DNA from 2 places in the Rhizobacter sp. P5_A1 genome. Region 2 is predicted to be linked to the other one. Evidence: riboswitches for the same ligand, from Rfam matches in the RefSeq annotation. Region 2 holds a riboswitch; the other holds the start of a gene.
What was found. A riboswitch is a leader RNA that binds a small molecule or an ion and turns the genes downstream of it on or off. The one in region 2 is predicted to bind S-adenosylhomocysteine.

Region 1 (5,095 bases), on a different contig from region 2:
CGCCTTGGCTTCGCCGCCGGCCTCGATCATCGCGGCCTTCTCGGCCTCGATGTAGGGCAGCAGGTGCGCGACCGCCTGCTTCATCACGCGTGCGCTCTTGACGACCTGCGGCAGGAACATCTTGCCCTGCCCGAACAGGTCGCCGACGATGTTCATGCCGTCCATCAGCGGGCCCTCGATCACGTGCAGCGGCCGGCCGCCGGTGGCGAGCACGCGCTGGTAGACCTCTTCGGTGTCTTCGGTGATGAAGTCGTTGATGCCGTGCACCAGTGCGTGGCTCAGGCGCTCGTCGACCGGCTTCGCGCGCCACGCGAGGCGCGCGCTGTCGTCCTTCGCCATGCCCTTCGCGCTCTCGGCGATCTCGATCAGGCGCTCGCCGGAATCCTCGCGCCGGTTCAGCACCACGTCTTCGACCCGCTCGCGCAGTTCGGCATCGAGATCGTCGTAGACGCCGACCATGCCGGCGTTGACGATGCCCATGTCCATGCCGGCCTGGATCGCGTGGTACAGGAACACGGTGTGGATCGCCTCGCGCACCGGGTCGTTGCCGCGGAAGCTGAAGCTCACGTTGGAGACACCGCCGCTGACCTTCGCGCCGGGCAGGTTCTGCTTGATCCAGCGCGTCGCATTGATGAAGTCGACCGCGTAGTTGTTGTGCTCCTCGATGCCGGTGGCGATCGCGAAGATGTTCGGGTCGAAGATGATGTCCTCGGGCGGAAAGTCGACCTCGTCGACCAGGATGCGGTACGCGCGCTCGCAGATCTCGATCTTGCGCTGGTAGGTGTCGGCCTGGCCGGTCTCGTCGAACGCCATCACGACGGCCGCGGCGCCGTAGCGCCTGACGAGCTTGGCCTGGTGCCTGAACTGCGCCTCGCCCTCCTTCAGCGAAATCGAGTTGACGATGCCCTTGCCCTGGATGCACTTCAGGCCGGCCTCGATCACCTCCCATTTCGAGCTGTCGACCATGATCGGCACGCGCGCGATCTCGGGCTCGCCGGCGATCAGGTTCAGGAAGCGCACCATCGCGGCCTTGCTGTCGAGCATGGCCTCGTCCATGTTGATGTCGATGACCTGCGCACCGTTCTCGACCTGCTGGCGTGCGACGGAGAGCGCCTGCTCGAATTCGCCGTTCAGGATCATCCGCGCGAAGGCCTTCGAGCCGGTCACGTTGGTGCGCTCGCCGACGTTGACGAACAGCGCGCCTTCGCCGAGCAGTACCGGCTCGAGGCCGGAGAGTTTCATCGGAGGGACGGGGATCTTTGTGGCGTTCATCGCAGCGAAACTCGAATGAGGCCCGCGTTGCTCACCGCGGACCTGTCAGGGGGTCGGGTGAGCGCCGTTGAACCGATGCTTGGAAGGCATCGTGCCCGAGCCTGGCGGCCTGACTGCGGTTCGCAAATCAGGCTGTCGCAACGCTCCTCGGGCGAAACCGAATTGTAGTCAGGCCGCTTCGAGCTCCAGCTCGCCGAACAGCGCGCCGCGGTGCCCGCAGCGCGGCCGGTACTGGCCGACCTTCTGCGCGATCGACGCGATGTGCGCCGGCGTCGTGCCGCAGCAGCCGCCGGCGATGTTCAGGAAACCGGCCTTCGCGAACTCCTCGAGAAGACTGCCGGTGATCTCGGGCGTCTCGTCGAAGCCGGTGTCGCTCATCGGGTTCGGCAGGCCGGCGTTCGGGTAGCAGCTGACGAAGGTGTCGCCGGCGATGCGCGCGAGCTCCTCGATGTAGGGCCGCATCAGGGTCGCGCCGAGCGCGCAGTTCAGCCCGATCGCGAGCGGCCGCGCGTGGCGCACGCTGTGCCAGAACGCGCTGACCGTCTGGCCCGACAGGATGCGGCCCGACGCATCGGTCACGGTGCCGGAGATGATCACCGGCAGGCGTTCCCCCGTCTCTTCCATCAGCTCGTCGAGCGCGAAGATCGCGGCCTTCGCGTTCAGCGTGTCGAAGATCGTCTCGACCAGGAACAGGTCGCAGCCGCCTTCGAGCAGGCCGCTGGCCTGCTCGCGGTACGCGGCCTTCAGTTCGTCGAACGTGACGTTGCGCGCGGCCGGGTCGTTGACGTCGGGGCTGATGCTCGCGGTCTTCGGCGTCGGCCCGAGCGCGCCGGCGACGAAGCGCGGCTTCTCGGCACTCGTGAACCGGTCGCAGGCGGCGCGCGCGAGCTTCGCGGCGGCGACGTTCATCTCGCGGGCATAGGCGCCGAGGCCGTAGTCGTCCTGCGCGACCGTCGTCGCGCCGAAGGTGTTGGTCTCGATGATGTCGGCGCCCGCCTCGAGGTACTGCGCGTGAATCTCGCCGATGACCTCGGGCTTGCTGAGCTGCAACATGTCGTTGTTGCCCTTCAGGTCCTTCGGGTGATCCTTGAACCGCGTGCCGCGGTAGTCGGCCTCGCCCAGCTTGTAGCGCTGGATCATCGTGCCCATCGCACCGTCGAGCACGACGATGCGCTGCTTCAGGATCTCAGGCAGTTGCGCGGCACGGGTGAAGTTCGGCGTGTTCATGCCGACATTGTAGGAAAGCCCCGCGGCCGGCGCGCGGCTCAGTGCAGGAAGCCCATCCCGCGCTGCTGCCGCACCTCCGGCTTGACCCGGTGCTCGGCCTCCAGCTGCGACAGGAACTCGTCGGGCGCGAAGGCCTCGCCGAGCACGTCGACCTGGCGCTTCACCGACGCGAAATCGCCCGGGGCGAGCGCCGTCAGCTGCGCGAGACGGCCGCTCTGCTCGCGCGTCAGCAGCGCCGCATCGCCGCCGAGCGCCTCGACGACGAACATGCGCTCGCGCTGCGGCGCGGTCAGCGGCTTGAACTGCACCTTGAACGTGAAGCGCCGCAGCGCGGCCTCGTCGAGATCCTGGAACAGGTTGGTCGTGCAGATGAACACGCCGGCGAAGCGCTCCATGCCCTGCAGCATCTCGTTGACCTCGCTGACCTCGTAGTTGCGCTCGGCCATGCGGCGGCTGCGCAGAAAGCTGTCGGCCTCGTCGAGCAGCAGCACCGCACTCTCGGCCTGCGCCTCGTCGAACATCTTCGCCATGTTCTGCTCGGTCTCGCCGACATACTTGCTCATGATGTCGCTGGCCTGGCGGATCATCAGGGGCCGCTGCAGCTCGTGCGCGATGTGCTCGGCCAGCGCGGTCTTGCCGGTGCCGGGCGGGCCGTAGAAGCACAGCGTGCCGTAGGTCTTGCGGCGCAGCGCCTCGACGATCTTCGGCACCTCGAAGCGCGACTCGGTGTTGACCAGGCCGAGGTCGTAGCTCGTCACGACGCGGCGCGCGCCGCGCTCGTTCAGCGGATTGCCGAGCGCCTTGTCGGCGTTGACGAGCTGGCGCTCGATCAGCGACTGCAGGTCGTGACCGGCGTCGGGCGCGCAGGCGAGCCGCGCGAAGCGCACCGCGGTGCGGATCTGCGCCGGCGTCAGCCCCTTGCGCTCGGCGAGCTTCGCCGCGAAGCCCGAGTCGACATCGACACCGGCGAGAGCGCGCGACACCAGCAACTCGCGCGCGCCGGGCGGTGGGCTCTTCAGCTCAAGGTGGTACTGGAAGCGGCGCCGGAACGCCGGGTCGATCTGCTCGATGCGGTTCGTGACCCAGATCACCGGCACCGGGTTCGTCTCGAGGATCTGGTTCACCCAGGCCTTGCCGCTGACGCTGCCCGAGAGCGCACCGTCGCCGGTGTCCATGCGCGCCATCAGCTGCGCGGCGTCGGTCGAGATCGGCGGAAACACGTCTTCGACCTCGTCGAACAGCAGCGCGACATTGCTGCTGCCCTTCAGGAACACCTGGCTGATCTGCAACGAGCGGTAGCGGTCGCGGCCGCTGAGCGAGTTGCCGTCGCGATCGGCATACTCGACCTCGTAAAGCTCGAGCCCGGCCGATTGTGCGGCGACCTTCGCGAGCTCGGTCTTGCCGGTGCCCGGCGGACCGTACAGCAGCACGTTGACGCCGGGCTCCTTGCGCGCGACCGCGTTCGCCAGCAGCGCGGTCATCATCTTCTGGTCGACGCCGACGAAGTCGAAGTCGGTCACTGTCAGCTCGCTGCGCCGCGCGGGCCGCGTGAACACTGCCATCAGGTCCGACGGCCCTTCGTACTTGCGCATCAGCACCGGCGGCAGCTGCTCGCTGACCTTCATCAGGTCGGCCAGGTCGGTGATGTTGTGCTCGGAGATCAGGTTCTCGACCATGCCGATGCGCTCGAGCCGCGATCCGGCGCGCAGCGCCTCGGCGACATCGGTCTCGCTGACGCCGGCGACGCTCGCGATCGCGGCGTACGCCTCCTGCGCGTTCGAGACCTTGAACTCGACCAGCAGCCCGCGCAGGTCGCGCTGGTAGCGCGCGAGCGTGCCGTAGAGCAGCAGCGCGCGCTCGGCCGGGTTCAGCTGCAGCAGGCCGGCGAGCGCATCGATGTTCTTCTGAACCAGCGTCGATTCCTTCTTCAGGCTGCGGCCGAGCCAGTCGGCGGTTGCGCCGAGCACCGCGAGCAGGTCTTTCGGGGCGTCCTTGATGTATTCGTCGATGTAGAAGAAGAGCGTGCCCTCTTCGTACGGGCCGCGCCAGCCGCCGTGGCGCACCATGAAGGCGTCATCGGCCAGCGCCTCGTGACCGCGCCAGTGCTCGTTGCCCTTGCAGCGCTTGTTCAGGAACTCGCGCAACCGTGCGAGCACCGAGCCGGGCCACACGAGGTGCTTGCCGGTCAGCGACAGCAGGCTGTTCCAGTCGCGCCGCAGATTGAAGCGCCCGGCGTTGTGCATCGTCAGCGTCAGCACGAACTGCGAGCACATCCGGTCGAGCACCGGCGCGTCCTTCAGCCCGGGGGACAGCAGCAAGCGAGCATCCGCGTGGCTCTTGACCATGACACCCTCCGTGCAGGCAAGTCGGTGGACCATCTTGGCGCAGAGTGCAAGCTGGGGCAAGCCCCGGGGATCGCACTCGACACCGCAGACCTTAACGCAGGTGGCGGATTCGGGTGGGCGGCGCAGAAGCGGCCCGCGCGGGCATGACCGGCGCGTTCTAGTGCAGGATGACGGGCTGCTGCATCAGCGACGTGAAGCGCCCGATGTAGTCGTCGATCTCTTCCTCGGACGGCTGCGTCTCGATCAGCGCC
Region 2 (5,095 bases):
GCGGTACCAGCAGCGCCGAAATCAGGATGCCGACGCCGGTACCGCCGTAGTAGATGCCGAGCACCAGGCCGGCCGATGGGGCTTGCCGTTCGCCCGCCGGTGGCTCGCGGCTGCTCAGGCGCGCTGCGAGCAGACCGCCGGAGACGAAGGTCGCGGCACTCGCGATGCCGGTCAGCGCGCGCAGCAGGTAGAGCGCCGCGTCGCCGGTCACCGAGCCGTGCGCCGCCAGCAGCAGCGCCGAACCGACGCCGCCGGCGAGCAGCGCGCGGCGCGCGCCGAAGCGCCGCAGCCAGCCCGGCGCGAGCAGCGCGCCGACGAGGTAGCCGGCTGCGTTGACGGTGTTCATCGCACCGGCCGTGGTGTAGCTCCAGCCCAGGTCGGCGCGCATCGGCGCCAGCAGCAGCGCGTACGAGAAGCGTGCGAGACCCAGCGACACCGCCGCGGCCAGCGCGAGCGCGGCGGCGATCGCGAGGGTTGGCAGTTCATGGTGGGTTGTCGGCAAAGGCTTCGGCATTCGCGCGCAGTCTTGCACAGCGCTGCTGCCGGATGCTTCGCCCCGCGCCTGAGCGATCGTTGCCGGCTCAGCGCCGCTCGACCAGTCGATCCGCAACTTCGGCGAAGCCGGCGCCGCGCGCGGCCCGTGTCAGGTAGCGCGGCCAGACGGTCAGCGCGTCGGCAAACGCCATCAGGTTCGCGACGCCGACACTGATCGGGAAGTGGCCGAACATCAGCTGATCGTTCGTCGAGTCGCCGACATAGACCCAGCGCTCGCGCTCCGCCTGCAGATTGCGGCCGAGCAGCCGGCGCATGACCCACGCGGCCCCGCTGAGCTTGGTGTGGTCGCCGAACCAGCCGTTGATGTGGATCGAGCTGACGGTCGCGTTCATGCCTTCGGCATGCATCAATGCGACCACTGCGTCGATCTGTGCCGGCGACAGGTGCGCGAACTCGGCGTGGTCGATCGCGATGTCGGTGACGCGGCCGGCGCTGTCGCGCGCGAGCGTGCTGCGCGGCAATTCGCGCAGCACGCGCGCGGCGACCTCGCGCAGGCGCAGCGCGTTGCGCGTGCGGGTCGGCGCGTCCTGCGCGTACTCGATCGCGAGCGTTCCGGCGGCGTCGCGGAACAGCGCGACAGCGCCGTTCTCGGCGACGATCGCGTCGATCGGCCAGCCGCCTTCGTCGACGCGGCGCGCAAACGGCGCGCTCCAGCCCATCGGCCTGCCGGTGATCGCGATCACCGGCAGGCCGGCGGCGCGCAACCGCGCAAGCGCATCGAGCGCGTCGGGCGTGATCGCGCCGGCGGTCGTCAGCGTGTCGTCGATGTCGGTCAGCACGCCGATCACGCGGCGCGCGTCGCCCTCGGGCAGTTCGGCCCAGGGCCGGGGGGAAGTCACGGTCATGCCCGAGTCTTGCACAGGCTTTTCGCGTGGGCTCGGTCGCCCGACTACAATGCGGGCACTTTCCGAGGAGCGTTGCAAGGCTCGCCTGATTTGGCGCGACCCCAGGCTCGGAATGCAGATTGCAACCGCGCTCACCCGCACGATTCGTTCCTCGTGGGTGAGTTCCAACTTCCCATCGATGGCACGTGCGGGTTCCTCAATTTCTGGAGCTCGACCATGAACGCCGTTCTGAAACCCTTCTCCGATTTCGCCATTGCCGACCCGTCGCTCGCCGCCTGGGGCCGCAAGGAAATCAGGATCGCCGAAACCGAGATGCCCGGCCTGATGGCCATTCGCGAGGAGTTCGCGAAGACGCAGCCGCTCAAGGGCGCGCGCATCACCGGCAGCATCCACATGACGATCCAGACCGCCGTGCTGGTCGAGACGCTGCAGGCGCTCGGCGCGAGCGTGCGCTGGGCCTCGTGCAACATCTTCTCGACGCAGGACCACGCCGCCGCCGCACTGGCCGCGAACGGCGCCAGCGGCGTCGGCACGCCGGTGTTCGCGCACAAGGGCGAGACGCTCGCCGAGTACTGGGACTTCACGCACCGCATCTTCGAGTTCGGCGCCAAGGGTTCGGAAGGCGAAGGCCCGAACATGATCCTCGACGACGGCGGCGACGCGACGCTGCTGATGATCCTCGGCCAGCGCGCCGAGAAGGACGCGTCGGTCATCGCCAAGCCGACCAGCGAAGAGGAGACCTGCCTCTACGCCGCGATCAAGGCAAAGCTCGCCGTCGACCCGACCTGGTACACGCGCAAGGCCGCGCAGATCATCGGCGTGACCGAAGAGACGACGACCGGGGTGCACCGCCTGAAGGAGATGAGCGCGAAGGGCACGCTGCCGTTCCGCGCGATCAATGTCAACGACAGCGTCACGAAGAGCAAGTTCGACAACCTGTACGGCTGCCGCGAATCGCTGGTCGACGGCATCAAGCGCGCGACCGACGTGATGATCGCCGGCAAGGTCGCCTGCGTGGCCGGCTATGGTGACGTCGGCAAGGGTTCGGCGCAGGCATTGCGCGCCTTGAGCGCGCAGGTCTGGGTCACCGAGATCGACCCGATCAACGCGCTGCAGGCCGCCATGGAGGGCTTCAAGGTCGTCACGATGGAATACGCCGCCGACAAAGCCGACATCTTCGTCACGACGACCGGCAACAAGGGCATCATCCGCCACGAGCACATGGCCGCGATGAAGGACCAGGCGATCGTCTGCAACATCGGCCACTTCGACAACGAGATCGACATCGCGTCGCTCGAGAAGTACGAGTGGGACGAGATCAAGCCGCAGGTCGATCACATCACGTTCCCCGACGGCAAGAAGATCATCATGCTGGCCAAGGGTCGGCTGGTGAACCTGGGTTGCGGCACCGGGCACCCGAGCTTCGTGATGTCGAGCTCGTTCGCGAACCAGACGATCGCGCAGATCGAGCTCTTCACGCACAGCGACGCCTACGAGGTCGGCAAGGTCTACGTGCTGCCGAAACACCTCGACGAGAAGGTCGCGCGCCTGCACCTGAAGAAGGTCGGCGCGATGCTGACCGAGCTGACCGACGAGCAGGCCGCGTACATCGGCGTGCCCAAACAGGGCCCCTACAAGCCCGACACCTACAGGTACTGATCAGGGTGCGTGCCGACCAACTGCTGGTGCAGCGCGCACTCGCGCCGACGCGTTCGGCCGCCCAGCGGCTGATCGATGCCGGTGCGGTGCGCTGGCTCGGGCCGAAGGGCTGGGCGGTGCCGCGCAAGGCCGGCGAGGACCTGCCCGACGAATGCCGGCTCGAAATCACTGACGACGCCGAACTGCGCTTCGTCTCGCGCGGCGGCCTGAAGCTCGACGCGGCGCTCGCGCATGCGGCCATCGAGGTCGCGGGGCGCAACTGTCTCGATGTCGGCCAGAGCACCGGCGGCTTCACCGACGCGCTGCTGCAGCGCGGCGCTGCGCGCGTCGTCGGCATCGATGTCGGTCGCAGCCAGCTCAGCGCGAGCCTGGCCGCGGATGCGCGGGTGATCGGCCACGAAGGCCTGAACGCACGCGACGTGGCCGGATCGGGCTTCGAGCAGGACGAGCCGGCGCATTCGTTCGACCTCGTCGTCGCCGACCTGTCGTTCATTTCGCTGACGCTGGTGTTGCCGACGATCGCGCGCTGCATCGCGGCCGACGGTGACGCGCTGCTGCTGGTCAAGCCGCAGTTCGAGCTGCAGCCGGCCGACATCGGCAAGGGCGGGCTCGTGAAGGACGCGAGCGCCTATCCGCGGGTCGAGGCGCGCATCCGCGAGGCCTGCACCCGGCTGGGCCTGACGGTGCGCGACTATTTCGCCAGCGCCATCGACGGTGGCGACGGCAACCGCGAATTCTTCGTGTGGGCGCAACCCGCCGCACGACAAGGAAGTTGATGTGAGCAAGACGGTTCCCCCGATCAGCCTCGAGTTCTTCCCCCCGAAGACGCCCGAAGGCGTGACCAAGCTGGCCGCGGTGCGGCGCCAGCTCTATGCGCTGAAACCGCAGTTCTGCTCCGTGACCTACGGCGCCGGCGGTTCGACGCAGGACGGCACCTTCGCGGCCGTGCAGGCGATCATCGAAGAAGGCGTCGAGGCCGCGCCGCACTTTTCGTGCATCGGCGCGAGCCGCGAATCGATCCGCGCCAAGCTGGCGCAGTTCAGGCAGAGCGGCATCCGGCGCATCGTCGCGCTGCGCGGCGACCTGCCGAGCGGCTACGGCGGCAGCAACGGCGAGTTCCATTACGCGAGCGACCTGGTCGCGTTCATCCGCGCCGAGACCGGCAACGCATTCCACATCGAGGTCGCGGCGTACCCCGAGATGCATCCGCAATCGCGTTCGCCGCAGGCCGACCTGCAGGCGTATGTCGCGAAGGTGCAGGCCGGCGCGAGTTCGGCGTTGACGCAGATGTTCTTCAACGCCGACGCGTACTTCCGCTTCGTCGACGAGGCGCACGCGCTCGGCGCGCGGATCCCGGTCGTGCCGGGCATCATGCCGATCACGAACGCGAGCGGCATCATCCGCTTCGCCGATGGCTGCGGCGCCGACATGCCGCGCTGGATTCGCCTGAGGTTGCAGTCCTTCGGCGACGACAGCGAGTCGATCAAGGCCTTTGGGCTGGATGTGATCACCGCGCTGTGCGAGCGCCTGTGCACGGCCGGCGTGCCCGGCCTGCATCTCTACACGATGAACCAGAGCGTCGCGACGCTCGAGATCTGCCGCCGTCTCGGACTCGGCGCCGCCTGACGCGACGCTGAAGCGGCACCCGTCAGTCGGGGCGCTGCCACATCACGCCGTCCTCGGTCAGCATCGCATCGAGCGGCAGGTCGGCCGCGCTCGAGCGCAGCAGCGGCAGGAAGCCGTGCGTGAAGCTCACGCCGACCGTCACCGGCCGCGGCGTCAGGGAGGCCAGCGTGCGGTCGAAGAAACCGCCGCCGTAGCCGAGCCGCACACCGCCCGGCCCGAAGCCGAGGCAGGGCACGACCAGGATCTCGGGCGCGAACTCCTCGGTGTCCTTCGGCTTCGGGATGTCGTAGGCGTCGAGCTCCATCGGGCAACCCGGATACCAGACGTGGAAGCGCAACTGTCCGGTGATGCGGTTCGCGACCGGCAACCCGATGCGGCGGCTCGTGTCTTCGGGGGCGCCCTCGGCCCAG

Region 1: linked by a shared signal. The riboswitch ahead of metH (methionine synthase) and the one ahead of ahcY (adenosylhomocysteinase) in region 2 are both predicted to bind S-adenosylhomocysteine.

The regions. Positions count from the first base shown of each region.
Region 1 is NZ_JBFUKR010000006.1:131,290-136,384, forward strand. It holds gene metH (methionine synthase) at 1-1,242, opposite strand, end outside; S-adenosyl-L-homocysteine riboswitch at 1,325-1,427, opposite strand; gene AC1DTW_RS08635 (homocysteine S-methyltransferase family protein) at 1,441-2,499, opposite strand; gene AC1DTW_RS08640 (ATP-binding protein) at 2,538-4,844, opposite strand; gene AC1DTW_RS08645 (BTH_I0359 family protein) at 5,002-5,095, opposite strand, start outside.
Region 2 is NZ_JBFUKR010000003.1:328,359-333,453, forward strand. It holds gene AC1DTW_RS05095 (YbfB/YjiJ family MFS transporter) at 1-514, opposite strand, end outside; gene AC1DTW_RS05100 (HAD-IIB family hydrolase) at 582-1,400, opposite strand; S-adenosyl-L-homocysteine riboswitch at 1,459-1,540, shown strand; gene ahcY (adenosylhomocysteinase) at 1,617-3,059, shown strand; gene AC1DTW_RS05110 (TlyA family RNA methyltransferase) at 3,065-3,835, shown strand; gene metF (methylenetetrahydrofolate reductase [NAD(P)H]) at 3,837-4,685, shown strand; gene AC1DTW_RS05120 (5-formyltetrahydrofolate cyclo-ligase) at 4,708-5,095, opposite strand, start outside.